DNA from 4 places in the Endozoicomonas sp. ALB091 genome. Region 4 is predicted to be linked to each of the others. Evidence: predicted binding sites of a transcription regulator. Region 4 holds the regulator's gene; each other region holds the start of a gene.

Region 1 (7,831 bases), on a different contig from region 4:
AATATCGGGCACGCCCTTAATGGTCAGCTTGGCTTCATCTCGGTTGAATGCGATGCCGGAAACTACCGGTGATTCCATGGCGATACCCTCATCCAGTGTAATCAGTGTTCCAGGGCCATCCTGGAAGGTGTGCAGAACTCTCAGGTTAACATTGTATTTGCCAGCAAACTCGACAGCCCTGATCTGCAGGACCTTGGAGCCCAGACTGGCCATTTCCAGCATTTCTTCAAAGGTGATCTTGTCCAGCCGACGGGCTCCCTCAACCACTCGCGGGTCAGTGGTGTAAACACCATCGACATCCGTGTATATCTGGCATTCATCAGCCTTCAGGGCCGCTGCCAGGGCTACTGCCGTGGTATCCGAACCTCCCCGCCCCAGGGTGGTGATATTATTTTCTTCGTCACGCCCCTGGAAACCGGCCACCACAACCACGCGCCCCAACTCCAGGTCCCTGACGATACGCTCGGTATCAATGCGCTGGATGCGGGCCTTGGTGTGGACACTGTCAGTAACAATAGCTACCTGACTACCGGTATAGGACGTCGCAGGGCAGCCCCGCTCATTCAGGGCCATACTCAAAAGACCGATGGTCACCTGCTCGCCCGTCGAGAGGATAACATCCATCTCCCGTGGCGTCGGCTGTGACTGCATGGATCGGGCAAGCTCCACCAGCCGGTTGGTTTCACCACTCATGGCGGAAACCACAACGACCACGTCGTGCCCCTGTTCGCGGAACCCTTTGACCTTATCAGCAACACCCTGAATGCGTTCAGTGGTGCCTACTGAGGTGCCGCCAAATTTCTGTACTATTAGCGCCATTTTATTCGTTCTACTTCAATCAGCCATGACCCGGAGGCTGACCGGGAATAGAGCGCCTTACTGCGAACACTATTCCCGGACAGCCTCCTGATGATCAAGCTTCCCTGTACCAGCTTCCTGCTGCAACAGCCCAACATAATTTACAGAATACAGACATTCAGAAGCCGGACAGCAAAAGCTGCCATCTCTATCATTCAGTGGATGGCAAAATGTACCATGAATCCCCTCCGGGGTGTATGCCTCAAAGCAATAAAAAACGGGCTGACCCATAGAGGCTGACTTGTCAGAATAGCTAACCATCCTGACAAAACCGCTTACAACTGCGCTTCCAACCACCCTTTAATAGACGACAACGCTTTTTCAAGATTCTCTGGCTGAGAACCGCCACCCTGGGCAAAATCAGGACGACCACCGCCTTTGCCACCCAGCTGCTCAGCCACCATCTTCAGCAGATCACCCGCCTTGACACGTCCGGTCAGATCTTTGGTCACACCGGCAGCCAGAGGCACCTTGCCATCCGCTTTGGTGGCCAGGAAAACGATACCAGAGCCCAGTTTGTTCTTCAGCTGGTCAACCATGTCGCGCAATGATTTGGGGTCAACACCCTCAAGCTCCGTCGCCAGCAGCTTAACGCCATTTACCTCAACCGCCTGAGACACCAGGTCAGAACTGCCAGCGCTGGCCAGCTTCTGCTTCAGCTGCTGCAGCTCTTTTTCCAGGCTCTTGCTCTGGGTAACCAGCGCCTGCAATTTGGCGTCGAGACTTTCCGGTTTGGCTTTCAGCACACGACAAGCGTTGTTCAGCTCGGCAAAGCGCGTCTGCACAAAAGCTTCAGCACCCGCACCGGTCACCGCTTCGATACGACGCACACCGGCGGCAATGCCACTTTCCGCAACAATTCGGAACGCACCAATATCACCGGTGCGACTGGCGTGAATACCGCCACACAGTTCGATGGAGAAGTTGTCGGTGCCCATGGTCAGTACTCGCACTTCGTCCGCGTACTTTTCACCAAACAATGCCATGGCTCCCTTTGCCCTGGCTGCGTCCATATCCATAAGTTCAGTCTGTACCGGAGTGTTGGCACGGATCTGTTCATTCACCAGCGCTTCTATGACCTTTAACTCTTCCGGCTTCACCGCTTCAAGGTGAGAGAAGTCAAAGCGCAGACGCTCCGGATCAACCAGAGAACCTTTCTGGGTTACATGATCACCCAGCACCTGTCTCAGGGCCGCATGCAGCAGGTGAGTTGCCGAGTGATTCAGTGAGGTAGCATGACGCTTGTCAGCATCAACATCAGCGGCTACTTCATCGCCAGACTTCAGTTCACCGGATACCACTTCGACAATATGGAGGTGGTGATCACCCTGCTTCCGAGTATCCACAACACGTACAGAACCGGTGGCAAAATTCAGCAGGCCGGTATCACCCACCTGGCCGCCAGACTCCGCATAGAATGGCGTCTGTTCCAGAATAACCGTTGCCTGCAGGCCTTCATTGATCTGTTCTACCTGCTCACCACCCACAAACAGGGAGTGAACGCGAGCCTGACCCGCCGTGTTCTCATAGCCGGTAAAAGCAGTTGAGCCTTCGATCACCAACTGGTCATTGTAATCAACACCAAACTTGCTGGATGCACGGGCACGCTCACGCTGAGCTTCCAGTGCCTGTTCAAAACCCTCAATATCCACTGTCAGCTTACGCTCACGGGCAATGTCTTCCGTCAGATCCACCGGGAAGCCGTAGGTATCATACAGCGTGAACAGGGTTTCACCGGAGATCACATCCCCCTGCCCGCTGGCCTGCAGAGCAGCAATGCTCTCTTCCAGCAGTTTCATCCCTTTATCCAGGGTACGGGTAAACTGTTCCTCTTCCTGCAGCAGAACCCGCTCGATGTGCTCCTGGTTCTTCGCCAGATCCGGATAAGCGTCACCCATCACCTGCACCAGTGACCCCACCAGCTTATAAAAGAAGGATTCTTTGGCCCCCAGTTTGTGGCCATGACGGCAGGCACGACGGATAATCCGGCGCAGCGTGTAGCCCCGGCCTTCATTGGAGGGCATAACGCCATCACTGATCAGGAAACTGCAGGAACGGATATGGTCAGCAATAACCCGCAGGGACGCTTCCGTGGTGGCAACGCCACCGATAATATCAGAAGCATCGTTCAGCAGAGACTGGAACAGATCAATCTCGTAGTTGCTGTTGACATGCTGCATCACTGCGGCAATTCGCTCCAGGCCCATGCCGGTATCAACCGATGGCCTGGGCAGTGGTTGCATGTCACCGTCGGCCTGACGGTTGTACTGCATAAATACGATATTCCAGATTTCAATAAAGCGATCACCGTCTTCTTCTGGCGTACCCGGACGACCACCCCAGATATGGTCACCGTGATCATAGAAAATTTCGGTACAGGGGCCACAGGGGCCAGTATCACCCATCTGCCAGAAGTTATCGGAAGCGTAAGGCGCTCCCTTGTTGTCGCCAATGCGGATAATATCCTCCGCTGCAATACCAATGTCGTTTAACCAGATATTGTAGGCTTCATCGTCAGAGGCATAGATGGTGACGCAAAGACGCTCTTTAGGCAGTTTCAGCGTGCCGGTCAGAAAGTTCCAGGCAAAGTGGATCGCTTCTTTCTTGAAGTAATCGCCAAAGCTGAAATTACCCAGCATTTCAAAGAAGGTGTGGTGACGGGCGGTATAACCGACGTTATCCAGGTCATTGTGTTTGCCCCCGGCACGTACACACTTCTGGGAAGTGGTGGCACGGTTGTAGTCACGCTGCTCACGCCCCAGGAAAGTGTCTTTGAACTGGTTCATCCCGGCATTGGTAAACAGCAGGGTTGGGTCGTCATGGGGTACCAGAGAGCTACTGGCAACCACTTCATGGCCGTTTTCCCTGAAGTATTCCAGAAAAGCAGAACGTATTTCGTTAGTCTTCATATACAGTTCCCACCGGGGGAGTTATCTCTTGTCAGCCATGAGCGGAAAAGGCCGCTCACTCCCAAACACAAAAATGGCAGCGCAATCACAATGAGCAGCCTTTTCACAGTAAATTTACGCAAACCGGGGATTATATAGGAATGGTGGGAAAAAATGATCACTTCACCCCATCATTAACAGGCTTTTTACCGGGCTTTTTTCACTGATGGCCTAATGAGCAGCAGAGCGGTACTGCTTAAGTATGTGCAGAGAGCGCGAATCTTCCTCCCTTCGCTGGCCTTTGCGTGCCCATAAATAGCGGTCACAATAGACTTGAACCAGGGCCTCCATCAGCTGACGATTGGTGTTTTCACCCAACTCGCCCAGTGCTCTTGCTGCCACTTCAGCGGTACACAAGTACTGCTCCTGACGATTACTTCGGAGACGGTAGATGGATGGCTCTTCAGGCTGCAAGCTCAGTAAATTCAAACCATGCAACCAGGGGCTTTGACGATACATTTTCCTGGCCTGTTGCCAGGTTGCATCAATGATAATGAAGGCAACCTTACGTTCACTCCCGGAATTATAATGCCACTGCCTGTTATGAAGAAGAGAAAGCGGAGTATATCTGGCTCATGGAGAAGCCGCGCTGGGCCAGAAAGCGGGTCTGCCGGGCTCTTTCTTTATGGTCCCGGGGTACAGAGGCACCAAACTTTCGCTCTTTTACCGCTTTTGCCAGTTCATCCCAGTGATCGTCCTGCTCCAGCAGGTATTGACCGATCAACTCGCTATCAACTCCTTTCTGAAACAGTTCCGATTTAATACGAACCGGACCGTAGCCCCGCTGTTGACGACTGTAGACCAAACTTTCAACAAAGCGGTCATCACTTTGCAGCCGCTCTGCCCGCAAGCGGGTAAGCGCGTCTAATACCAGTTCCCGGGGAAAACGGCCCGAGAGTTTTCGGACCAGTTCGGTAAAACCATGTTCCCGCCGGGCCAGTAGATCCATAGCAGCCCGGCGGACATCGTTTACCGATTGAATGACATCAGCAGACATTCAATTACTCAGCCAGCAGCTCGTCCTGCTGTACACTTGCCGCTGCATCGTCGTCACCTTTTTTGCCAGCACTTTTTCCGGCGTCAACTTCGGCTTTTTTTGCAGCGTCCTTCTCTGGAGTGCTCATTAACTCAGCACGGATCTGGGCTTCGATTTCAGCCGCCACTTCCGGATTATCAGAAAGATACTGGGCAGCATTGGCTTTACCCTGGCCAATCTTGGTTCCCTTATAGGCATACCAGGCACCGGATTTGTCCACCAGCTTCAGCTTGACACCCAGATCAATCACTTCGCCCATATGGTAGATGCCCTGACCATACAGAATCTGGAATTCAGCCTGACGGAATGGTGGCGATACCTTGTTCTTCACCACTTTAACGCGGGTTTCGTTACCGATCACCTCATCGCCCTGCTTCACCGAACCGGTACGACGAATATCAAGACGTACAGAAGAGTAAAATTTCAGCGCGTTACCGCCGGTAGTGGTTTCCGGGTTGCCGAACATCACACCGATCTTCATACGGATCTGGTTAATAAAGATGACCATGCAGTTGGTCTGTTTGATGGAACCGGTCAGCTTACGCAGTGCCTGAGACATCAGACGGGCCTGCAGACCAACGTGGGAGTCCCCCATATCACCTTCAATTTCAGCCTTGGGTACCAGGGCAGCGACAGAGTCAACCACGATAACATCCACGGCACCGGAACGAACCAGCATATCGGTAATTTCCAGCGCCTGTTCACCGGTATCCGGCTGGGAGACGTACAGGTCATCCACATTTACACCCAGCTTACCGGCGTACTGTGGGTCCAGGGCATGCTCAGCATCAACAAAGGCACAGGTGGCACCGTGCTTCTGGGCCTGGGCAATAACGCTCAGGGTCAGCGTGGTTTTACCGGAAGATTCAGGGCCGAAGATTTCAATAACACGGCCTTTCGGCAGGCCACCAATGCCCAGGGCAATATCCAGTTGCAGAGAACCGGTAGAAATTGCGGGAATTGCTTCCTGCTTCTGATCCCCCATCCGCATGATGGCACCTTTACCAAACTGTCGGTCAATCTGGCCAAGTGCTGCTGCCAACGCTTTTTTTCTGTTATCATCCATTTTTTCACGCCCTCAGTTCGATTCTGATTTCATCAGGAACAGCTCAATAAGTAATACTGTATATTTAAACAGATACTGGATATTTGTCCAGTATATTTATCGCTTCGACAGGAAGGAATCTTTTTTCAGGTTAACGTTTCTCAGGTCAACAGGGTCAGAACACCCAGCAACGCCTGAACAACCGTTTGCGCCCTGATCTGATCACGATCACCCTCAAAATGGAAGTGCCTTGCAGTTGTTTCCTGGCCGGCACTCCAGGCAATCCAGACGGTTCCCACAGGTTTTTCCGGTGTCGCCCCCCCCGGTCCGGCAACGCCGGTCACGGCTATAGAGATATCCGTTGCCAGCAGCTTGCGGACACCCCGGGCCATGGCGATGGCCACCTGCTCACTGACCGCACCGTATTTATTCAGCAACACTGTCGGCACATGCAGGAGATTGGCCTTTACGCCATTGGCATAGCAGATGACACCACCGTCAAACCAGGCCGAGCTTCCCGGCAACACGGTCAGGACATGACCAATACCACCACCGGTACAGGATTCAGCGGTAGACAGGGTCCAGCCCCTGGACATCAGGAGTTCAGCAATTTCCCTGACAATGGGGGACGTAGCAGAATGCAGTGCAGGTTCCATGGTCACTCGCCAGTACGGTTATCAGAGGAGCCAATCAGGATAGGATGTTATAACACGATTAGGGGCAGTCTTCACAAGTTATCATTGAATGCACCATTTCACAGCACTGTTGCCAGGGAAACATGCCTTGCCCCGGAGCATCGGGGCAAAGCATTCTCTCTCTATTCAAACTCCTTCAAACTCTCCACCGTTATGGCATAGACAACGTCAGTGTACTCGGAGGTATTGTTTTCAACCCTGATCACTCCTTCCAGCCAGTAAGGGGTATAGCCCGCTTCTGTGACTTTTATGCCCTGGTCATAGCGGACAAAAATGGTCTGATTGGGTGGCGGTGGCGGTACATGAATACAGGCTCCCAGGGTTGGCACCAGCAACAGCTCTGTGGCTGATTGATCCTTGCCAATATTCAGCGGTACCAGGTAACCGGGAATTTTGACCCGTTGCTGATTCATACTTGCTACCGGAATCTTGCCCAGCTCTTCAATATACTCAATAGCCTCTTCCTGACTGATTTCACCCGCCTCATATTTACGGACAATGTCCTCATCCACCGGCGGCATCAGATCATCCCAGTTGATCTCTTTGATCGCAGGCTTTTCGGTGCTTGCAGCCATGGCAAAGTTCACCGGCATAAAAGCCAGCATAAGCACCACGGCCATCCAGCCAGGGTGTTGTCTTCCAGCTATCATTATTTGCTCTCCTACAGCCTGACCGTCAGACCATCCGCCAATGAATTTTTATAGGCCCGCCAGGCAGGCACTGCACCCAGTATGGTCGCCGAGATAACAATGACGACCGCCAGAATCCACTCAAACATCCCCGGTAACGCAATGGTAATGTGCAAACCCAGCTGCACTTGCAATACCGGTTGAATGGCGAACAGCATTCCATACATCAGCAGGAAGCCCAACAGTGTACCAGTGATGGCATAGATCAGGGACTCGGTCATCATCAGGGTAAAGATATGCCAGGGCCGGGCACCTACTGAACGGAGAATGGCCATCTCTCTGCGCCGTTCATTAAGCGACGTCAGAATGGTGGTCAGCATACCCACCAACCCCGCAATCACCACCATCACGGAAACCGCCAGCAATGCCTTTTCCGCTGAACCCACCAATTGCCAGAGTTCTCCCAGGGCGACACCCGGTAAAATAGCCGTCAGTGCTTCCTGGCGATACTCATTCACTGCCCGCTGATACCGAAAAGCCGCCACCCGGGACTTCAAACCAACAAAATAGGCGGTAATGCTGGACGGTTGCAAATCCATGGCCCGTGCCCTGTCGGCAGA
Region 2 (7,831 bases), on a different contig from region 4:
TCATATCGTCAAAGAACTTCTTGACGCCATCAAAGAAGGATTGCTTTTTAGGCGACTGGTGACCGGCACCTTCTTTTTTGAAGGTGTCATCCAGCTCCTTGAGCAACTCTTTCTGACGCTCCGTCAGTTTCACTGGAGTCTCAACCACAACCCGGCACATCAGATCTCCGGCACTGCCACCACGGACCGGGACAACACCCTTGCCACGCAGACGGAACAGTTTACCCGTCTGGGTTTCCGCTGGAATCTTCAGCTTCACCCGGCCTTCCAGGGTGGGGACTTCCAGTTCACCGCCCAGTGCGGCATCGACAAATGTGATGGGTACTTCACAGTAGAGGTGTTTGCCGTCACGCTGGAAGATCGGATGATCAGCAACACTGACCTGAACGTACAGGTCTCCGGCTGGTCCACCATTGACACCCGCTTCGCCTTCACCGGCCAGACGGATACGGTCGCCGGTATCAACACCGGGAGGAATCTTGACGGAGAGGGTCTTGTATTCCTGAACGCGGCCTTCACCGTGACAGACGTTACAGGGGTCCTTAATCATCTTGCCTGTGCCGCGACAGTCAGGGCAGGTTTGCTGCACAGAGAAAAAGCCCTGCTGCATACGCACCTGACCAATACCGCCACAGGTGGTACAGCTGACAGGCTGAGTGCCTTTTTTCGCACCGGAGCCATCACACCCGTTACAGCTCACCAGTGTCGGAATACGGATTTTCTTGCTAACGCCGCGAACGGCTTCTTCAAGGCTGAGTTCCAGTTGATAGCGGAGATCGGCACCACGCTGGACGGAACTGCGGCTGCGACCACCGCCAGCACCGAAAATGTCACCAAAGACATCGCCGAAAATATCGCCGAAATTACCACCGGCAAAACCGCCAGCACCGCCCATGCCACCCATGTTCGGGTCAACACCGGCGTGGCCGTACTGATCGTAGGCCGCTTTTTTCTCGCTGTCGGAAAGAATTTCAAAGGCTTCGTTGATTTCCTTGAAGCTCTCTTCCGCTGCTTTATCACCCGGGTTACGGTCGGGGTGATATTTCATGGCCATACGACGATAGGCCTTTTTTATGTCCTTGTCTGAAGCGCTCCTTTCTACACCCAGCACTTCGTAGTAGTCGCGTTTTGACATCAGAAAAACCCTGAGCTACCTGCATTCACCAGTCGAGCATGAAAACACAGAGCTAACTGGATTCATGGTCAAGTCTGACAAAGCCATCATTTTGATATATACGACAACGCGGGAATGAATCCCGCGTTGTGACCTTATCATCAGTCATTGATGATCGAGTTGGTCTTACTTCTTGTCATCTTTTACTTCTTCAAACTCAGCGTCAACGGCGTCGTCAGCTGCATCCGCCTTTTGGTCGGCACCGGCATCAGCCTGGGCTTCGCCCTGCTGCTGAGCTTCAGCGTACATCTTCTGGGCCAGACCGGCAGAGGCTTCAGACAGTGCCTTGGTCTTGGCTTCGATCTCTTCCTTATCGTCACCTTTGACCGCGGCTTCAACGTCTTCGATCGCCTTGGTGATGGCCGCCTTCTCTTCTTCAGTGGCCTTGTCACCGGCTTCTTCCAGCGTCTTGCGGGTAGCGTGAGCCAGACTGTCAGCCTGGTTACGGGCCGCCGCCAGCTCTTCGAACTTCTTGTCGTCTGCTGCGTTGGCTTCAGCATCCTTGACCATTTGATCGATCTCTTCGTCCGACAGACCGGAAGATGCCTTGATCACAATAGACTGTTCTTTGCCAGTTGCCTTGTCTTTTGCAGAAACATTCAGAATACCGTTGGCATCCAGGTCGAAGCTGACTTCGATCTGTGGCATGCCGCGAGGTGCTGGCGGAATGTCTGCCAGGTCGAAACGGCCCAGGGACTTGTTGTGAGTCGCCTGCTTGCGCTCACCTTGCAGCACGTGAATGGTGACTGCGCCCTGGTTGTCGTCGGCCGTAGAGAACACCTGGGACTTTTTGGTCGGGATGGTGGTGTTCTTTTCGATCAGCGGAGTCATTACGCCGCCCATGGTTTCGATACCCAGGGTCAGCGGAGTAACGTCCAGCAGCAGAACGTCTTTAACGTCACCGGCCAGAACCGCAGCCTGGATGGAAGCACCCATGGCCACCGCTTCGTCAGGGTTAACGTCCTTGCGAGGCTCTTTACCAAAGAACTCGGCCACTTTCTGCTGAACCAGTGGCATACGGGTCTGACCACCCACCAGGATAACTTCGTCGATGTCAGACAGGTCCAGGTCAGAGTCCTTGACCGCGATGCGGCATGGCTCCAGGGAACGGGCAACCAGGTCTTCTACCAGGGATTCCAGCTTGGCACGGCTGACTTTAACGTTCAGGTGCTTGGGACCGGTGGCGTCGGCAGTGATGTAAGGCAGGTTGACGTCTGTCTGCTGAGTAGAAGACAGTTCAATCTTGGCTTTTTCAGCGGCTTCTTTCAGACGCTGCATGGCCAGTGGGTCGCCTTTCAGGTCGATGCCCTGGTCTTTTTTGAATTCGTCGGCAAGGTATTCGATCAGGCGCAGGTCGAAGTCTTCACCACCCAGGAAGGTGTCACCGTTGGTGGCCAGTACTTCAAACTGGTGCTCGCCATCTACGTCAGCGATCTCGATGATGGATACGTCGAAAGTACCGCCACCCAGGTCATAAACGGCGATGGTCTGGTCGCCTTTTTTCTTGTCCATGCCGTAAGCCAGCGCCGCAGCGGTTGGCTCGTTGATGATCCGCTTGACCTCCAGACCCGCGATACGGCCTGCGTCTTTGGTAGCCTGACGCTGGGAATCGTTGAAGTAGGCAGGAACGGTAATAACCGCTTCAGTTACTGACTCGCCCAGATAGTCTTCAGCGGTTTTCTTCATCTTCTTCAGGATTTCGGCAGAGATCTGAGGCGGTGCTTTCTTGTCACTTTTAACCTCAACCCATGCATCGCCGTTGTCCGCTTCGATGATTTTGTACGGAACCATCTTGATGTCTTTTTGAACGACGTCGTCTTTAAAGCGACGGCCGATCAGACGCTTGATGGCGAACAGGGTGTTGTCGGGGTTGGTAACCGCCTGGCGCTTGGCTGGCTGGCCTACCAGAATCTCACCGTCGTCGGTGTAGGCGATGATGGAAGGGGTGGTACGTGCGCCTTCAGCGTTTTCGATGACTTTGGATTTATCGCCGTCCAGGATCGCCACACAGGAGTTGGTGGTACCCAGGTCAATACCAATGATTCTGCCTTTACTCATTTTGAGTCTCTCCATTGCCCATAATCAGGGCGGAAAACTTTGAAATCTTTGTTCGCTGCCCAATGCTTTCAACCGATGTTGAGTCTGGTGAAACAGCGTTTAGGTGGTGATTACCACGATCTTGGTTTGCTATATGGGAGCGGTCTTTGCTTTTTCAAGGGGCTCTTGCAAGATTCTCGATCAGCCTCCCGGAGCCCCTCTTTGGTTAAGCCGCTTTGGAAACCACCACCATGGCCGGACGGATAACACGACCGTGCAGTGTGTAGCCTTTTTGGAAGACATTCATCACGGTGTTGGGTTCCATATCCGGGTTGGGCACCATGGAAATGGCCTGATGGAAGTTCGGGTCGAACGGCTGGCCTTCAGGGTTAACCTGCTCAACACTGAATTTTGCCAGGGCATCCAGCAGCTGCTTGTGGGTCAGGCGCATGCCTTCGAGCATGGTCTCGTGCTGACCTTCACCCTGTTCTGCGCTTTCAATACCTTTTTCCAGGCTCTCAACCACAGGGATCAGTTCGTTGACGAACTTCTCCAGGGCAAATTTGTGGGCTTTTTCAACGTCCTGCTCTGCGCGGCGCTTGGTGTTCATGGCTTCGGCATGAGCGCGCAGCGCCTGGTCTTTAGCCTGGGCTAGCTGCTCTTCGAGTTCTTCGATTCGTCTGGCGCTATCGTCGTTGGCCTGCTCTTCGGCTTGATCTTCTGAATCAGCCGCCTCTTCCAGAATCGGGTCAACGGCTGCCTCAGCGTCAGCAGAAATTTCAGTTTCGTTGGCTTCAGGTTGCTCGGCCTGATCTTCTGCTTTGGTGTTTTCTACAGTCATTCCAACGTTTCTCCGGATGTCAATCCAGCCTGAAATGCTGGCTGGAACGTGTCTTCGTGTTATGGGCCGTATTGCTTCCGTAGGGCCCCGGCAAAAGTAAATATTAAGTGATAGCCTAATATGGGGTTCATGGCAGCTTATTCAAGGGGAAATTTGCTTTACCAATTCGGGTTTTAAGTTTACTGTATAAATAAACAGTAACCCGATATGCAATTGGGATCGTGAGAGCTGCCATGCTGAACCAAATTTCCATCAGCAACTATGCCATCGTTGACCACCTTAACCTGGACATCAATCCCGGGATGACCGCCATCACCGGGGAAACCGGTGCCGGTAAATCCATTATGCTGGATGCCCTCGGGCTGGCCCTGGGAGGCCGGGCGGGCAGCGACTGTGTGCGTGATGGCGCTGATCGGGCCGATATCCGCGCCTGCTTTGACCTTCAGCGCATACCTGCCGCAATAGAGTGGTTGCAGGAGCGAGATTATGACGGTGAGCATGCTGGCGGTTCCGAATCCTCGGCGAACGAATGTATTTTGCGCCGGGTGGTTACCCGTGAAGGTCGCTCCCGGGGCTATATCAATGGTATCCCGGTCACACTTGCCGAGTTGAAGGGGCTGGGGGAGCTGTTAATCGATATTCACAGCCAGCATGCCCACCAATCATTGTTGAAAAAGAGCAATCACGCTGAGCTGCTGGATGAGTTTTCCGGCTCGCTGGCGCTGTCCCGGGAAGTAGCGGATATGGCCGCAGATTACCGCCAGACCTCTGCGCAATTGCATGCTTTATTGTCCGATCAGCAGGACCGGGAAGAGCGGGTTCAATTGCTGAGTTATCAGTTGCATGAGTTGGAGCAGTTAAACCTTCAGCCCGGGGAGGTTGAGCAGTTGGAGCAGGAGCATCGCCAGCAATCCCAGGCCGGTGCAACCTTATCGGCCTGCCATCAGATCACCCGGGTTTGTACCAGTGATGATGGTGATAATTTGCTGCAGCAGCTCTCTTTTTGCCTGCACCGCCTCAGTGAACTGCAGCTTGAGCATGCCGCCATCAATAACTCTCTGGAGATGCTGTCATCCGCGCAGATTCAGGTGGAGGAAGCGGTTGGCGAGCTGAATCATTTTATTGATCACTTTGATGCCGATCCGCAAAGGGCCCGGGAAATCGAAGACCGGCTCAGTGCTATTTTTGATCTGGCCCGCAAACACCGTATCCAGCCGGAAGCGTTGCTGGAAAAACAACAGCAGATCAGCGAAGAGCTGGAAAAAGTTCAGTGTCATGATGAACAGGTCGCCGACCTTGAACTGTCCCTGGAACAGCAGCAGAAAAAACACAATCAGTTAGCCGAAAAACTGTCTGCCAGACGTAGGGCCGCTGCGCGCAAACTGGAACAACAGGTGTCTGAACGCATTGCCTTGCTGGGTATGCCCAAAGGTAAGTTCTGTGTCGAGCTGACAGACATTCCTGATCGCACGGTTGCCTCTCAGGGCTTTGAATTCATCGAGTTTCTGGTGACCACCAACCCGGGGCAACCTCCGCGCGCCCTGGCCAAAGTGGCTTCCGGTGGAGAGCTTTCCCGTATCAGTCTGGCCATTCAGGTGATTATTGCACAAACCACATCAACGCCAACGCTGGTGTTTGATGAGGTGGATGTCGGTATTGGCGGCGGCACAGCAGAAATTGTGGGCAGTATGTTGAGAGAAGTGGGTAAAAAAGGGCAGGTGCTGTGTGTTACCCATCAGCCCCAGGTGGCATCCCAGGCCCATCAGCATCTGCACGTTAGTAAAAAAGTCAGTCGTAAGGCGTCCAGCACCCGTATTCTCGAGCTGGATGGTGAACATCGCGTACACGAAATTGCCCGAATGCTGGGAGGTGTTGAGCTGACCGCACCAACATTGAGTCATGCCCAGGAGATGCTGTTTCAGGCTCAGGTGCAAGCCGTATAAATGCTTCCGGTAAAGTTGCTTTAAATGAATTAAAGCAACCTCACAGGTTTGGATGTGGCGGAGTTAATGAAAATTTTTACCTGGTTTGCCACCTTTTTTGTCTGCTTCATTATCTGATTCTGATTCTGGTTCTGTCTCTGCATCAGCCTTTGTCTTTGCTTCAGGGTCGAGCTGAACCTCAATATCAATTTCAAAATCACCTTCCACGGGCTCAAGGGCTACGATTGGAAAGGTTGAGTGTCTGAGTTTTTCATATTCGAACCACTCGCAGCAGTAACTATAAGTACCATCCTCCATCGGGTATTCATAGGTAACGCAAAGTACTGGGCCACCGGCTCTCAGGCGGACGAGTTGACCGATTTTTGCTCTTATTTCCATATCTTTGAATCCTTATGCAAGTTTGATAGTTTTTTTAATAGACATTGTTTAATCATATTAGTTCCATCGTTTATTCTTGAATGAGTATTAGTGATAGTTTTTACCCTTATCGCCCTCTTCTGCTTCCGCTTCTGTATCTACTTCTGCTTCTGCTTCTATTTCCACTTCGGTGCCGGGCTGACCCTTAATACTGGCTTCAAACTCACCTTCCACCGGTTCAAGGGCTACGATTGGAAAGGTGTAATCTCTCAGTCTGTCATCTTCAAACCACTGGCAGGTATAGCTATAAGATCCATCAGCCATAGGGTATTCGCACGTAACACACAGTACGGGACCACCGGCTCGTAAGCGGACAAGTTGACCGATTCTGGCTCTTATTTCCATTTGCTTGATTCCTTTTGATTGAAAGTCTTTTTATAGACATTTTTTTATTATGTTAGTTCCATCGTTTTGCTCTTGACGGAGTTTTTGATTGGATAGTTACGTTTAACTATCTGGTTTGGCACAAAAATCAAGGGATCAATTACGAAACGAATGTTGATCTATCCGTTCTGATTAATTTCACTAACCTATTGAAGAAAAAATGAATTCCCCCTCGGCAGAAGCAGAGGGGGCAAGTGATCTCACAGGTTAGAGGTTAACTCTTGTTTTTTTCTTTTTTAATGCTGCTTATTTTTTCTTCTTTGGACGTACATAGATCACCAGATTGTGATCCACAATTTCAAAGCCGTGCTTTTCAGCAATAGCGTACTGACGTTTCTCGATTTCTTCGTCAATAAACTCGATAACGTCTCCGCTCTCCATGCAAACCATATGATCATGGTGCCCCCCGCGGGCGAGCTCAAACACGGAATGACCGCCATCAAAGTTATGGCGAACCACTAAACCGGCACTCTCAAACTGGGTCAGTACCCGGTAGACGGTGGCCAAACCCACATCCTCTTCAGCTTCAAGCAGAGCCTTGTAGACATCTTCCGCCGACATATGCTTCTCTTCGGCACCTTCAAGGATCTGCAGAATCTTCACACGAGGCAGGGTGACTTTTAGTCCTGCTTTGCGTAACTCTTGATTTTCCAACACGTTTCCCTAACCCTTTGCAAGATAATCCTGCTATTATCACATTTTCGTGCAGCTTTTTCATTTTGCTCTGCGAGCAGGCTGCTAGTCATTTTTGAGCAAGATAGTGGAAGTCTGAAACCGATGCCAAAAACCACGATCGCCCTGGCCGCCGCACTTTTCTCAGCCACCCTTCTGACAGGGTGCGCCAGCTCCACGGACAGTGGTTCGAAGCTTATCAGTTTCCCCGGTGCCTATAAAATTGATATTCAGCAGGGAAATGTCATTACCCGGGAGATGGTTGACCAGCTCCGTCCGGGCATGACCCGAGCCCAGGTCCAGTATGTCATGGGTACGCCATTGATCGAGGATACGTTTAACAGCAATCGCTGGGATTACATC
Region 3 (7,831 bases), 750 kb from region 4:
TTCGGAGCTGCATTCTTCAAACCAGCAGTTTAAAGCATGGCGCAGCCTGCTTCCTTCAAGAAAACTTTTAAGATACCTGATTACCTGATCCTTATGAATGTGCTGTCTGCCAATAGACTGTCTCGTGATACAGCAGTGCGCCAGAAAGAAGAAATGCAGGCGTGAATTCTTAAATGAGCGCCTCAGTGTTTTGATGGCATGGAATACCTGTTTTGCAGACACTTCCTGTTGATCAATTGTCCATTTATTCTCCATGGCCATGAATTTCAATATACATTGCAGTCGAGATTGCTCATCGTCTTTGACTGGCACTTTGGTTAAGATTTGCCAGGCCTGTTGAAGTATCTCCTGACCTTTGCTGGTTTCATCGTACCGGTGGGATTGCTGCAACCTTTGAACCAGATACCTGGTTTGCCTTGAAGTATGATCTCCGGGTATATCATTAAACGCTGCCAATACCTCCTCGTTATCCAGATATTTGCCATTCAGTTCTCTGGCATTCAATGCCAGTAGCGAATAAAAAATAGCTCTTTCGAGCAACCTGCCACCGCGTTCATAATCCTTAACCACGGCATCCGGTGTGACCTGCCGGCCATTCAACAGCAGCCCTTTCAGGCAACATTCCGATTTGAAGCGAGCCAGCTCCAGTGTTGCCCTGATTGCCTGATAACCACTGGCTACGGAATCCGGTGTGACCTGCTGGCCATTCAACAGCAGCCCTCTCAGGCAACAGTCCGCTGTGAAGCGCGCCACCCCCAGTTTGCCATCCGGACTGTCCGGGAAACTCTTAACCACCTCATCCGGTGTGACCTGGTCACCATTGAGCTTCAGGTCCTTCAGGCAGCAGTCTGCTTTAAAGCGTGCCAGTTCAAGTATTGCCCTGATGGCCTGATAATCCCCGACTACTTCCTCCGGTGTGACCTGCAGGTTATTCAAACACAGCCCCCTCAGGCAGCATTCTGCTTTAAAGCGCGCCAGCGCCAGTTTTGCTTTGGCTGCCTGGTACGCTTCGGCCACTGAATCCGGAGTGACTGGCTGGCGATTCAACGCCAGGCCTCTGAGACAACATTGTTCCTTAAAGCGCGCCAGCTCGAGTGTTGCCCTGACTGCCAGATAACCCTTAACCACGGCATCCGGTGTGACCTGCTGGCCATTCAACGTCAGGCCCCTCAGGCAACATTCCGCCTTGAAGCGCGCGATACCCAGTCTGCTTTCCCGACCACCCGGGAAACCCTTAATCACCGCATCCGGTGTGACCGGCTGACCATTCAACGCCAGGCCCCTCAGGCAACATTCCGCTTTAAAGTGCGCTTGGCCCAGTTTGCCTGCCGGACTGCCCGGGAAATCCCTGACCACCTCGTCCGGGGTGACCCGGTTGCCAGCCAGTGTCAGGCCTCTCATACAGCATTCCGCTTTGAAGCGCGCCAGCTCCAGTGTTGCCCTGGTGGCCTGATAATCCTTAACCACCGCATCCGGTGTGACCAGCTGGCCATCCAGCGTCAGGCCACGCAGACAACATTCTGATTTGAAGCGCGCGCTCCCCAGTTTGCCCAACGGATTATCCGGGTAATCCCTGATCACCTCATCCGGTGTCACTTGCCGACCATTCAACGGCAGGGACTTCAGGCAACATTGCTCCTTAAAGCGTGCCAGCTCCAGTGGTGCTTTGGCCGCCTGATAATCTTTAATTACCTCACTCTGGCTGACCGGCTGGCCGTTCAATGGCAGGTTCTTCAGGTAGCATTCTGCTTTGAAGCGTGCTCTCCCCAGTTTGCCTTCCGGGCTATTCGGGAAATCCATAAACACCTCATCCGGTGTGACCAGCAGGTCATGCAGCGGCAGGCCTTTCAGATAGTAGTCCGCTTTGAAGCGTGCGATCCCCAGTTTGCCCTCCGGACTATTCGGGAAAGCTTTAACTACCTGCTCCAGTGTGACCTGCTGGTCATTCAAAAGCAGGCCCCGCAGGCAACATTCTGCTTTGAAGCGCGCCAATCCCAATATTTCCCTGGCTGCCTGAAAATCCTTAACCACCTCATCCGGTGTGATCTGTTCCCCATTCAGCGGCAGCTCCCTCAGGCAACAGTGTTCCTTAAAGCGTGCCAGCTCCAGTGCTGCCCTGGTGTCCTGAAAATCCTTAATCACTGACGCCGGTGTGATCCGATGGCCATTTATCGGCAGGCTCCTCAGGCAGCATTCCGCTTTGAAGCGCGCTTTTGCCAGTTTGCCTTCCGGGCTATCCGGGAAATCCTTAAACGCCGCACCCGTTGTCACCTGCTGGCCATTCAACGGCAGGTTCCTCAGACAACATTCCGCTTTAAAGTGCGCCATTTCCAGTTTTGCGTTGGCGGCCTGAAAACCCTTCAACACCGTATCCGGTGAGACTTGCTGGCCATTCAACGGCATGCCTTCCAGGCAACATTCTTCTTTAAAGCGTACTATGCCCAGCTTTCCTACCGGACTATCCGGAAAAGCGTTGGCCACCGTATCCGGTGAGACTTGCTGGCCATTCAACGGCATGCCTTCCAGGCAACATTCTTCTTTAAAGCGTACTATGCCCAGCTTTCCTACCGGACTATCCGGAAAAGCGTTGGCCACCGTATCCGGTGAGACCTGCTGGCCATTCAATGGCAAGCCGCTCAGGCAGCATTGTTCCTGAAAGCGTGCTACTCCCAGTTTGCCTTCCGGATTATCCGGGAAAGCCCTGACCACCGCATTCGGTGTGACCTGCTGGCCTTGCAGGCCCAGGCCACTCAGGCAACATTGTTCCATAAAGCGTGCTATTCCCAGTTTTCCTTCCGGAGTATCCGGGAAGTCCTTAACCACCGCATCCGCTGTGACCCGCTGACCATTCAGGAGCAGGCCTTTCAGGCAGCATTCCGCTTTGAAACGAGCTATCGCTAATTGGCACTTGCTATTCTGACCCGGCTCCCGTTTGAATTCCTGAATGACCTGATCCGGGGTGACTTTTCTATTGCCGTGTGGAACGTTCTGTAAGCAGAGCTTTTGCAGGAAGAAGCCACTTCTGAGCGAGGTTACATCACGGCTATATGCTTTAAGCACCTCAGCCGAGGTGGTCTTACGTTCTGGTAACGGTTTACTTTCCCAAAAGGCGTCTTCAAGAGTTTTGACATCATGCAGGGGGCGGCTTGTGCCTCTGCAGGACTGATGGTTTGAGACTTTTTTACCGTTAAATGTGCTTCTGGGGCGGTCAGGCATCCCGCTTGAACCGGTGTCATCCCGGCGGTCAGGCTTTGAGCGGGAGTGGGTGGATGTGGTTGCTTTCAGAGTACCTCCTAGTGCAATTTAGCGTTGATACCCATACCGTTCGTGCTGAGCTTGTCGAAGTACGGTGGCACCATCCTTCGACAAGCTCAGGATGAACGGGGTGTACGGGTATTAACGCTTTTCTGCACTAGATTATTAATGTCGCTGTTTGACCTCAAAATGATTGTCAGGTTCCATTGATGGTGTGTCAGGTGGAGAAGCAAAGATGCTCCATTGCAAGTCGATCAGAGTCGGCTTGCGGAACAGCTCTCCTGCCTCCAAAGTGCATCCGTTTTCTTTTAACCGCTAAATGCTTATACTGTATAAATAAACAGTTGATGAGATTGAATGGCATGAAGCCGATCCAGATCCTTCCACGACCTTTGCCAGAGACATTGCCCTTTTACCAGAGCCCGGCTGCCTGTGGCTTCACCAGCCCGGCAGCTGACTACCTGCAAGATACGCTCTCCCTGGACCAGCTGTTGATCCGTCATCCGGCAGCGACTTTTTTTGCCCGGGCCCAGGGGCGATCCATGGAAGGCGCTGGCATCTTTGATGGTGACATTCTGATTATTGATCGCTCCCTCACTCCGGGAGACGGTGATGTGATACTGGCCTTGCTGGACGGTGAGCTGATTGTAAAACGCCTGGTCTATTGCCATGGCAAACCGGAATTGCACTCGGAAAACCCCGACTACCCTGCGATTAAACTGGACTCTGAAGAAGGGCTCAATGTCTGGGGTGTGGTCACTGAAGTCATTCACCACCTGCGATGAAGGACGTTATTGCCCTCTGTGATGCCAATGCTTTTTACTGTTCCTGCGAGCAGGTCTTTAATCCATCCCTGCTGGGTAAAGCCCTGGGAGTGCTCAGCAATAATGATGGCTGTATCGTTGCCAGAACAGCGCAACTGAAAGCCCTGGGCGTTGCCATGGGGACACCGGCGTTCAAGGTCAGGGATCAGGTGGCCCGTGGTGAAATCATACTGAAAAGCTCCAACTATGCGCTGTATGGCGATATGTCTTCCCGCTTTATGTCGGTGCTGGAACAGTTCAGCCCGAAGCTGGAAGTGTATTCGATCGATGAAGCCTTTGTTGAACTCTCCGGTTTTCCGCTGGCAAATCTGCATGCCATAGGGTTGGATATGAAACGGCGGGTATTCCAGTGGACGGGGCTGCCGATTGGTGTGGGCATCTCAACCACCAAAACACTGGCCAAACTCGCTAACTATGCGGCCAAGAAATTTCCGGCAACCGGTGGTGTTGTGGATTTAACCAGCCCGATACGCCAGCAGCGGTTAATGGCAATCACCCCGGTTGGTGAGGTATGGGGAGTAGGCCGACGCATAGGAAAGCGGCTGGAGGCGGCAGGTATTCATACTGCTGCACAACTGGCAAACGCCAATCGTCGATGGGTCAGGAAACAGTTTTCTGTGGTGTTGGAACGGACGGTCTGTGAACTTCAGGGGGAGTACTGCATTCCCTGGGAAGAGGGGAGTTCAGCCAATAAACATCAGATTATGTGCTCCCGGAGCTTCGGCCAGCGGGTCACTACCAGGCAGGCACTTCATGCCGCACTGGCCAGTTTTATCTGTCGCGCCTGCGAGAAACTCAGAAAACAACAGCAGTATTCCCGTGAAGCCATTATTTTTATCAGGACCGATCCCTTTAAGGCCAATCTCCCGCAAACCGGACGGAGTCTGAAGCTGATGGTTCCATCGCCCACCAGTGATAGCTCGGTTTGGCTGCAACAGTTAAATCCGGCTTTGGACGTGCTGTTTCAGGAAGGTTACGAGTATAAAAAGGCGGGCTTTGCCCTGGTGGATCTTTGTTCCGGTGCAAGTTTTCAGGGAGACTTGCTGACGGCAGCAGCAATTCCGGAAAATACCCGGATGATGACCGTGCTGGATGCCATTAACCAGCGCTTTGGGAGCCAGACACTCCGGCCTGCATCAGTGGGCTTCCGGGCGCAGCCATGGCATATGAACCAGCAGGTGCTGAGTCCTTCTTATACGACGCAGTGGCCGGAGATCATGAAGGTTCAGACGTGAGTCAGGCATTGAGTTCACTTTGATGGATTAATGCATCAAGCCCGGCCATAAACTGGGACGGGCTCAGGTCCCGGGTGCTGAAAATATCCAGCCTCAATTGGGAGCGGCGATATTTAAACCGAAAATCCAGGATGAAGCGTGGATCGTGAGCATACAGTTTCTCCCTCACTTTGATCAGTTTCCTGAGTTTGCCCTGAAGATCATGCCGGTGTTCATAAAAGTGTTCTTCAACGATTGGCTGGATAAGAAGACCCCATAACTCAGCCCGGTTATCTTTTGGACAGGCACCGATATTCCAGCAGTTAGACGTCAGATCAATAATGTTTTCGATCTCATTATTACTGTCGCTGTATTCACTGAGCAACGGCTCAACCCAATCCGCAATAATGCCGGAGAGCCCCGGGCCTTCAAAGGAGGGTTTCTGGCCAGCACAGAGAAACGCCAGTCGGGAAAATATACGCTTTAAACGGTTAATCATGGTATGCAAAGTACACTCACCGAAATGAATGGTATTCAGTAATGCCCTGCAATTACTCAGGGAAGCAGCCATGCCCATAAATGTAGTCAGTGTTCACTGTGTCAGCATCACTTTTACTCTCCAGTCAGATTTGATTGAGTCAGTGCCAGAAGTGCAGGATCAGTGTGATCATAATCGCAATACCAACTAATAAAACGATTGATTTGATAATGTGTTCCTGTTTTTTCTGTGGCTGCTCATTATCAGCAGGTGAGTCTGTGTTTTTCAGTAAAAAGGGAACAAGGTCGGCCATAACCAGAAAGCAGGCCAGGAGCAGGACGGATACAACAACAGTTTTTATCATTGTTTGAACACTCCGGTTATTTTTTGAACGAAAGAACTAAGCAGTGAATTTGATGTATGACATAGATAGATGACTCTGTGCTTTTTATCCAGATTGTTTGCATCAAGGCCTGAAAACGATTCACGTTACTTTTCATGTCTGTGTTTAATACGGGAATACGCTTACCTTTCTTCGGGAATTATCTTATGCTGGGCAGCTTCGGGCTTAAGAACGAATAAGGAGTTGCCCATGGCAGATGCATCGTATGTTCCTCCCAGGGTATGGACTTGGGAAAATGAGAATGGTGGCCAGTTTGGTGGCATTAACCGGCCAACCGCCGGTGCCCGTTTTGACAAACCGTTACCGGTTGGCAAGCATCCATTCCAACTTTATTCACTGGCAACCCCGAATGGTGTGAAAGTCACCATACTGTTTGAAGAGTTGCTGGCGCTGGGGATTAAAGAGGCCGGGTATGACGCTTTTCTGATTGACATTATGGCAGGTGATCAGTTTGGTTCGGGCTTTGTTGGCATAAACCCTAACTCGAAGATTCCTGCCCTGGTGGATCGAAGCGACGGTGTGGAGATACCGGTATTTGAGTCAGGAGCCATCCTCCTTTATCTGGCCGAAAAATTTAATGCGTTTCTACCAGCGGAACCCGCCAGGCGGGCACAGTGTCTCTCATGGCTGTTCTGGCAGGTGGGCAGTGGTCCATACCTGGGGGGCGGCTTTGGCCATTTCTATGCTTATGCGCCGGAAAAATACCAGTACCCTATTGATCGCTTTGCCATGGAGGTCAAGCGTCAGCTGGATATGTTAAACCAGCATCTGGCAAACAATACCTATATCTGTGGCGATGATTATACCATTGCGGATATGGCAATCTGGCCATGGTACGGGGCCCTGGTGGATGGCAAAATCTACGATGCTGCCGAGTTTCTTCAGGTGGATGACTATCAACATGTTGTTCGATGGTCCAGACATATTGGGCAGCGAGAGGCCGTTCAACGTGGGAAAATGGTCAACCGCACCTGGGGTGAACTGTCCGGGCAGCTGAGAAACCGGCATGATGCTTCTGATTTTGAACTCAGGACCCAGGATAAACTGGAAGCTTCAGAATAAATTGGCAATATTCCAGAACCACAAAATAACGGAAGGGTGAAATTTTCACCGTTCCGTTGTAACGGTGTGAAGCATAAGAAATAACGTTTCTATCCTGTCTTTAACTCCACTTTTAATTCCACTTTGACCGAGATCAGTCAGTAACTTCAAACGAAGGCGTAATAGGCTAAATGATTATCTGTAGAAAAATGGAACAAAATTCATTAACTGTTATCTAATAAGAATTATCAAAAGGATCTATATAATGAATTTCCCAGTCTTAGTTGATTTAGCCAGCAATTATCGAAACAGGCAGCCAGACGTAACTCAGGAAAAACAACCGGCAGCTTCTCTAAAAGCAGATTCTCTAAAAACTGCGCCACAGCGCGATATTTCCATTGAGAATCTGACTTACGATCTGGTGTTGCCAGCTGACCAGCTACAACCTGCTGATGCACTGGGTAAAGCATTTTGCCGGGATGTGATGGCTACAGCCTTTTGTGCGAATCCCATCAACACAGACTGCCTGAAGCCGGTGCGTGTCAACCATCATCAAATAGAAGAAAGGAAAGTCAGTCCATTATTCAAAGGCGGCCTGTCTGAGTTAGTAAAATTA
Region 4 (7,831 bases):
TGATTTCCCAGATAAACCAGGCCGGATAGATGGTCAGAATGAGTTTTTGAATCAGTTGCAGGGTTTCGTTGACATCCGACCGCTCAAGCCCCGGCCAGTAATGCGCCGAATAGAGAATGAACAACACCCAGGGCAGCGTCAGCAAGGGTCTGTGCAGTATGTTGATAGCCAGGCACCAGAAGACCCGTTCCGGCCCTTTTGGCTCACCATGGGCCAACCACTTTATGCCATAAAATGAAGCACCAGACAGCAAAAAGGCAATCATCAAATGAGAATAGAACGAGATAAATTCGGGGTTCATAATCGAGATCATTCAGGGATTTCAGTTGGTTATTTTTATAAATTGTAGCCAGTTTGTTTACTATCCTCTTTCAAGCATTCCCACAACCGCTCAGAAAGAAAGTTACCCTGAATTCCCGGACGGTGATGGCCATGGCACCATTAAAATCAGCCTGTTCCGAAGGCCTCTGCCAGCATTTTACGCGCTGTCCTGTAGCGCTCTGACTGTTCAAGAGACGCCCAGTCAGTGTAAGAGTCAGGCATCAAACCATCCGGACCGACACCCTGTAAACCCGAGCCGTCTATCTCAGCCAGTACCTCCCGAACCCCCTGACGATTACAGATAATCAGGAGATCACAACCAGCATCCAGGGCTGCCCTGGCCCTGGCAGGATAACTGCCGGTTTTCGCCGCTCCCTCCATCGACAGGCAATCGCTGATAACCAGCCCCTCAAATGACAGCTGATTGCGTAACACCCCTTTCAGCCATTCTGAAGAATAACCCACCGGATGCCGGTCAATAGCGGGAAACAGGATATGGGCCGGCATTAATGCCTCAACCCCCTTTTGAATCATTACCCGGAAAGGCTCCAGGTCCGACTGACAGATCTCATCAAAAGTACGATCATCCAGGGGAAGGCTCACATGGGAATCAGCATCCACATTCCCATGGCCCGGAAAGTGCTTGATAACCACAGACATTCCCGCTTCATGAACCCCATCAATCCACAATGAGGCCAGGTGATTCACCTGCTCAATCGAACGCCCAAAAGCCCGATCTCCCACGATCGACGTTTTACCATGATCAATATCCAGCACCGGCCCCAGGCAAAGATCTATCCCGCAGGCCAGCAACTCAGAGGCCATCAGCCAGCCTGACTGATAAGCCATCTGATACTGCTGATCCGGGTCAAATGCCCCATAAGCCTGCGCCGGGGGTAGACGGGTAAATCCGTCCTTGAAGCGTTGCACACGCCCACCTTCCTGATCCACACAAATTAACAGATCCCGACGAACATTCCGGACAGAACGAACCATGGCAATTAACTGTTCCCGACTCTGATAGTTCCTGGAAAAAAGGACAATACCCGCAACACCGGGCAGGGAAAGCAGCTGGTGTTCTTCGGCGGTCAGCTGCACTCCCTCGAGATCAATCAAAAGAACACCACGGTTCAGGCCTGTTGGCACGACTCTATCCTCTAAAAAAAACGGTATCAGCTAAGCTGTATATCTATCCTGGTACCGGTATCTACACGGTCAAACAGATCGATAATATCTTCCCCATGCATTCGGATACATCCCCGCGAGCCGGGTTCACCCATCACTGCCGTATCCGGCGAACCGTGGATATAGATATAGCGACGCATGGTATCAACATTACCCAGCCGGTTATATCCGGGCTCCAGGCCACTGAGCCATAAAATTCTGGTTAATATCCAGTCCTTTCTTTCAGGGTACTGCTGACAAAGCCCGGGGGAATAAATCTCACCGGTAAAGCGACGTCCGACAAATACTGAATTAGTCGGCAGACCGGCACCAATTTTCGCCCGGATAACATGCTGACCAAGAGGTGTTTGCCAGCTCCCCTCCTGCTGCCCGACTCCCTTGCTGGCAGTAGACACAGAATAAACACGGCGCTTGCCGTCCTTCTCATGCAGCACCATCTCCTGACTGGCAATATGAACAGTAAGATGCATCGGTAAATCAAGCTCTGTATGGTTAAATGATCCGTCAGGTGTGCGATCTTAGACCTGCCGCCATGAAAGGCACCATCTTTCTCATGATATCTTCCAGTTCAGTCCTGACCCCATAATCGCTTTCCGCAATAGCCCTCAGTGCATCCGCTCCTGAAAGGGTAAACACAGCGGAACCCAGAATAAAATAGACGCGCCAGAACAGGTCATTCAATGGCAACTCAGGACACGCTTTTACCAGCAACTCCAGATAAGCCTGGAATACTTCCCCGTAGACGTCGCGCAAATATTTCTTCAGATGCCCCTGGCCCTGTGTGTAGGCCAGGCCAATCATCCTCATACAAACAGAGAGATCTTCAGGGCTGCGGGGTTTAACCGCCATGATCTGATCCACCAGTAAATGAAGTATTTCTTCCAGATCAAGAACGTCATTATTATCCTGATATCGCACAAGAGCCCCGGAAAGATTGCTGACAAAAGGATCAAGAAAACGGGAAAAGACCGCCTGGATCAGGGATTTTTTGGAGCCGAAGTGGTAATTAACAGCGGCCAGGTTAACACCCGCCTGACTGGTAATTGAACGCAGCGAGGTCTCTGCGAACCCATGCTCAGCAAATAACTTCTCGGCAGCGTCCAGAATCCTGTCTACTGTCGCTGACTGTGACATGTCTGTAAAACCTCCAATGTAAACATTTGTTTAAAACTAACGTTTGCCAACTGAAACATCAAGTTAGATTAATAAGACAGGGGTGGTTGCAGTCAGCAAAATACTGTATATAATTACATGTACTGTATAAAAACACAGATTTAATCATGTATAAATTGACCAAGCGCCAGACTGAGATTCTTGAACTGATCAAATCTCATATAGAAGAGACCGGTTTCCCCCCCACTCGTGCAGAAATCGCACAGACCTTCGGGTTCCGATCACCCAATGCAGCAGAAGAACATCTCAGAGCCCTCGCCCGCAAGGGAGCTATCGAGATCACCCCCGGAACCTCAAGAGGTATCCGAATCCCCGGCACTGAATCTTCCGGCCTGCCTATTGTAGGACAGGTTGCTGCAGGAAGCCCCATTCTTGCCCAGGAACATATTGAAGACCACCTGTCCATCAACCCTGATTTCTTTTCCCCCAAAGCAAACTTCATGCTTCGGGTAAAAGGGATGAGCATGAAGGATATCGGTATTCTTGACGGGGACCTTCTGGCTGTCCATAAAACATCAACCGCAGCCAATGGCCAGATTGTCGTTGCCAGAATTGACGACGAAGTAACGGTCAAACGTTTTGAACAGGTTAAAAACAGAATTTACCTGCACCCGGAAAACAAAGAATTCAAGACAATCGAAGTAGACCTCAGCGTTGATACCTTTGCTATCGAAGGACTGAGTGTGGGGGTTATCAGGAACTAGTGCGGCTAAGCGTTATTACCCGTAAACCACGTTCACCCTGAGCGGAGTCGAAGGGTGCTTGGCACGATCTATCAGAGTCCGGAGTTTCCGCCTTTAGGCCCTATGGGTCCTTCGACAAGCTTCAGGACGAACGGTATGGGCAACAGCGCTTAGCAGCACTAGACCCTGACGATCTCTGATGTAGAGGACCTGACATGCAAGCATTAACACCATCATCCAGTCAGAACGGTAACGCTCCCTGCATTGACAGTGAACCTGTCAGCTTTATTGATGAGCTGATTCTCTCAGGCCCGCCCTGGCAATCAGGACGTTTTCTGAAGACTGTTCTGTATGAGCTGGCTAACCATCAGGATCAACGCTGGCTTACCCTGATACTGTCCAGTGAACAGGCAAAAAGCACCATAAACTGGCTGAAGTCATCGGGCATCAGCAGGCAGCGCCTTCAGGTTCTCAACCCTTCCGCAGTGGCAGACCCACTGAAACTCACTCGCAAGGCACTGGCCTCAGGCACCAGCCACACCGTGGTCAGCTGGATCGAGCAGATGGATAGCATCACACTCTCTGAACTCGAGACCGCCGCTCGCTCAGGTCAATGTCAGGGACTGGCAATCAGGAACAGAGGATAACTGGAGGGTTTGTATGACAGTCAGTGAAGAACCCGGTTTTCAGGGATGTATTCTCCAGCGTCAGCTTCTGTTTTACGCCCGACTTCTTCTATGCAGGCATCCAGCATAGCCTTGGCTACCTCCACCTGATCTCCCTGGAGAAAGTCAAGCAACTCCCGGGAGAATGACATGGTAACCAGGGGCTCGGCGTTCTCCTCATCACTGCGACGCAAAACGATTTCGCCGGAAGGCAGTTCAACAATTTCAAGAAACGACGCTGACATAAATAGTGACACCGGGATTTTAGGGTTAGCGGTGAAGCATTGTGCATTAGCCAGCAGAGGCTTTCAAGATATCAGCCCTAAAGAGCTGAATATGGCTGGCAATGAACAAACCTGAAAACATCAGAAACCTACCACTCCAGGCTGAAGTTCCGACTATAGGTAACCAGCTCCTTCAAGGACTCAAGCACAGAAAGAAAGCCTTCTGACTGATCAAACCGCACACTATTGGCATTAAACAGAGGAATTTCATTCCGCTCAACACTTTTACGCTGTATAGGCATGGCACAGTCCTGATGACTTTTTAATAACGCCGACAACCAGGAATCATGTTGCTCAAGACGTTCAATGTACTGCAACTCAGTAGACACCTCTCCTTTGTGATGAACACTGTTCATTGCCTCGTCAAGAGAGGGTAGTTGATTTACCGGCAAACGGTAATTCGTCATAATTTCAGCCAGTAATGACCGGTAAGCCTGAACCATTGCATTCAGACAGGCCTCACGAAATGCCGGCTTGGCAAGATCATCAGCATCTTCCCAGGCATCCAGCAACAAACGGGCGTGAAAGAGCATTTTATTGGTATATCCCTGCCAATTGTTTGTCATAACCAACTCCATCAATCTTTCGGGAACAACTTGTGCTTTGTCGAGCTCAAAGTTTATAAGTAGCTGGCCATATGAAATCACATATTTCTGGCTACTTGGGCAGGAGCTATGCGAGGCACAACGGAGGGAGCATAGCCGTAGCTATGTGACCGGAGTTGTAACGAAGCATAGTGCCTGAACAAGGAGTCAGAAATATGTGATTTCATATGGTTAGCTACTTAACAGCCATAATACAACAGGGCTTCATAGCCCTGTCTCACGAAACTGGGGTTTGAGATCAATCTAACCGGACTGGCGCTTTTTAGACTGCTTTTCATGCCAGCGGCCATCTTCAAATACCGCACTCCAGCCCGTTGCCTTACCATCAAGCTCGGACATAACGTACTGCTGTTTGGTCTTACGGCTGTAACGAATAATTGCCGGATTGCCATCAGGGTCCTGACGGGGAGCATCCATCAGATAACCGTATTTAGGGTCGATCATGGCCTGATGGGGCAATAGCTCCGCCACCAGCGGAGCACGGGTCTCTCTGTTCTTGGGAAATTGACTGGCCGCAAGGAACAATCCGGACGCGCCATCCCTGAGCACATAATGGTCATCAACTTTTACGCACTTTAACTCAGGCATGGGCACTGGCTCCATTTTGGGTGGAGCAGGCTCACCACTTTTCAGCAACTTTCTGGTGTTCTTGCATTCACTGTTGGTACAACCAAAATATTTGCCAAAGCGCCCGGTTTTCAACTGCATTTCACTGCCGCACTTATCACAGTCAAGTACGGGGCCATCATAACCTTTTAATTTGTAACTCCCCTTCTCCACCTCAAAGCCGGAACAATCAGGGTTGTTACCACAGACGTGTAACTTTCTCTGCTCATCAATCAGATAGCTTTCCATCGCGGTAGAGCACTTGGGACAACGACGCATGGCTCGCAGGGCATTAACCTCGGCGTATTCATCATCGGCGTCTTCCACCTCTTCACCGGGAACCAGGTTAATCGTCGTTTTACAGCGTTCCTTCGGTGGCAGTGAATAACCGGAACAACCCAGAAACACCCCGGTCGATGCAGTACGAATCATCATGGGTCGATGGCAAGTAGGACACTCTATATCGGTCAGGGAGGGTTCATTTGCGCGCATCCCTCCTTCACTCTGTTCAGCCTGGGTTAACTGAAGGGTAAAGTCGGTATAAAAATCATCAAGAACCTGCTTCCAGTTTTTTTCACCTTCAGCAATATCATCGAGTTTCTCTTCCATTCTTGCCGTGAAGTGAAAGTCCATGAGCTCATTAAACGACTCATTCAGACGATCAGTGACAATATCGCCCATTTTTTCCGCATAAAAGCGGCGATTCTTCACTGAAACGTAACCACGGTCCTGAATGGTGGAAATAATCGACGCATAGGTCGACGGCCGACCAATACCCTGTTTCTCCAACTCCTTGACCAGTGCCGCTTCGCTGAAACGGGCCGGTGGGCGGGTGAACAGCTGTTTGGGGTCCAGTTTTTCCAGGGTCAGGGCTACCCCTTTTTGCAGATCCGGCAGAATCACATCTTCGCCTTTTCTGGCCAGAGGCTTTTGCACCCGGGTATAGCCATCAAACTTCAATGTCCGTCCCCTGGCTTTGAGCTGATAGCCGTTAACGTCGACGACCAGAGACGTACTGAGATACTCAGCAGGCGTCATCTGACAGGCAACGAACTGACGCCAGATCAAATCGTACAAACGCTCCGCATCCCGCTCCATTCCAGACAGATCATCAGGCTTTAACGTAACACTGGATGGTCGAATCGCTTCGTGAGCTTCCTGGGCACCTTGCTTGCTGCTGTACAGATTTGGCTGCTCCGGACAGTATTGATCACCATACTGTTTGGCAATAAAGGACCGGGCACTGGCAACCGCATCCTGACTCAGATTGGTGGAGTCGGTACGCATGTAGGTGATGTAACCCGCCTCATACAGGCGCTGCGCCAGCATCATGGTTTTCTTGACACTGAAACCCAGGCGCGTGCTGGCCGACTGCTGCAGTGTTGATGTGATAAAAGGTGCCGAAGGCTTGCTCTGGGTTGGCTTATCTTCCCGGCTGGTCAGAGCGTATTGACCCTGCTGTAACTGAGCCAGGGCTTTATCCGTTTCCGCCTTGCCTGTTGGCCTGAAATTTACCCCGTTCTCTTTCACCACCTGAAAACGGACGGCATCACTCCCGGCAGCCTGGAGATCGGCATAAACTTCCCAGTACTCTTCAGGAATAAAACTGCGAATTTCCCGCTCACGCTCCACCACCAGCTTGACAGCAACGGATTGAACACGCCCGGCAGAGAGCCCACGGGCAATTTTTGCCCAAAGCAGCGGGGAAACCATGTAACCAACCACCCGATCCAGAAACCGGCGGGCCTGTTGAGCGTCAACCCGATCCTGATTTAACTGCCCGGGGGATTCAAACGCAGACTGGATGGCTTTCTTGGTAATTTCGTTAAAGACAACACGGCGATAGCGCTCCGGGCTACCACCAATGGCCTGCTGCAAATGCCAGGCAATGGCTTCTCCCTCACGGTCCAAATCCGTTGCCAGATAAATGGTGTCAGCGTTTTCTGCCAGACGGGCAAGTTCGTCAACGACTTTTTCCTTGCCCGGCAAAATCTGGTATTGCGCTTCCCAGCCATTATCGGGGTTGATCCCCATACGGTCGATCAACTGCTCACGGGCCTTGATTTTCTTGCGGCGCTCACGCTCCTCAGGTGAGAGCTTTTTAGTCTCGGCAGCTGCCCTGGCCCTGGCCTTGGCATCCACGGTTTTCTTCGGCCCACCCGCTGTTGGCAAATCCCGAATGTGACCCACACTGGATTTGACAACAAAGTCTTTGCCCAAATATTTGTTGATCGTTTTCGCCTTTGCAGGCGACTCCACAATAACTAGCGATTTACCCATGCTGCCTTACACGTCCTGTCATCTGTTCC

What was found. The regulator LexA, encoded in region 4, represses DNA repair genes until DNA is damaged. The targets are predictions, from matches to a motif close to TACTGTNTANNTANACAGTA.
Region 1: the regulator LexA is predicted to act here: its motif matches at 5,963-5,982, upstream of recA (recombinase RecA).
Region 2: the regulator LexA is predicted to act here: its motif matches at 4,233-4,252, upstream of recN (DNA repair protein RecN).
Region 3: the regulator LexA is predicted to act here: its motif matches at 3,582-3,601, upstream of ACO6UX_RS15260 (LexA family protein).

Annotation. Positions count from the first base shown of each region.
Region 1 is NZ_JBLYNQ010000003.1:348,318-356,148, forward strand. It holds gene ACO6UX_RS04530 (aspartate kinase) at 1-819, opposite strand, end outside; gene alaS (alanine--tRNA ligase) at 1,134-3,767, opposite strand; partial or broken gene ACO6UX_RS04540 (DTW domain-containing protein) at 3,978-4,310, opposite strand; gene ACO6UX_RS04545 (regulatory protein RecX) at 4,348-4,803, opposite strand; gene recA (recombinase RecA) at 4,808-5,908, opposite strand; gene ACO6UX_RS04555 (CinA family protein) at 6,049-6,543, opposite strand; gene ACO6UX_RS04560 (DUF3299 domain-containing protein) at 6,705-7,232, opposite strand; gene ACO6UX_RS04565 (ABC transporter permease) at 7,244-7,831, opposite strand, start outside.
Region 2 is NZ_JBLYNQ010000008.1:828,589-836,419, forward strand. It holds gene dnaJ (molecular chaperone DnaJ) at 1-1,135, opposite strand, end outside; gene dnaK (molecular chaperone DnaK) at 1,301-3,232, opposite strand; gene grpE (nucleotide exchange factor GrpE) at 3,438-4,052, opposite strand; gene recN (DNA repair protein RecN) at 4,286-5,995, shown strand; gene ACO6UX_RS19875 (DUF2158 domain-containing protein) at 6,059-6,373, opposite strand; gene ACO6UX_RS19880 (DUF2158 domain-containing protein) at 6,461-6,757, opposite strand; gene fur (ferric iron uptake transcriptional regulator) at 7,043-7,453, opposite strand; gene ACO6UX_RS19890 (outer membrane protein assembly factor BamE) at 7,574-7,831, shown strand, end outside.
Region 3 is NZ_JBLYNQ010000007.1:776,138-783,968, reverse strand. It holds gene ACO6UX_RS15265 (hypothetical protein) at 1-3,216, opposite strand, end outside; gene ACO6UX_RS15260 (LexA family protein) at 3,618-4,040, shown strand; gene ACO6UX_RS15255 (Y-family DNA polymerase) at 4,037-5,314, shown strand; gene ACO6UX_RS15250 (hypothetical protein) at 5,316-5,870, opposite strand; gene ACO6UX_RS15245 (hypothetical protein) at 5,932-6,135, opposite strand; gene yghU (glutathione-dependent disulfide-bond oxidoreductase) at 6,364-7,236, shown strand; gene ACO6UX_RS15235 (hypothetical protein) at 7,481-7,831, shown strand, end outside.
Region 4 is NZ_JBLYNQ010000007.1:24,077-31,907, forward strand. It holds gene ACO6UX_RS12380 (mechanosensitive ion channel family protein) at 1-313, opposite strand, end outside; gene nagZ (beta-N-acetylhexosaminidase) at 448-1,467, opposite strand; gene ACO6UX_RS12390 (L,D-transpeptidase family protein) at 1,494-1,976, opposite strand; gene ACO6UX_RS12395 (TetR/AcrR family transcriptional regulator) at 2,011-2,640, opposite strand; gene lexA (transcriptional repressor LexA) at 2,787-3,383, shown strand; gene ACO6UX_RS12405 (hypothetical protein) at 3,578-4,009, shown strand; gene ACO6UX_RS12410 (hypothetical protein) at 4,030-4,272, opposite strand; gene ACO6UX_RS12415 (DUF6586 family protein) at 4,401-4,877, opposite strand; gene topA (type I DNA topoisomerase) at 5,160-7,802, opposite strand.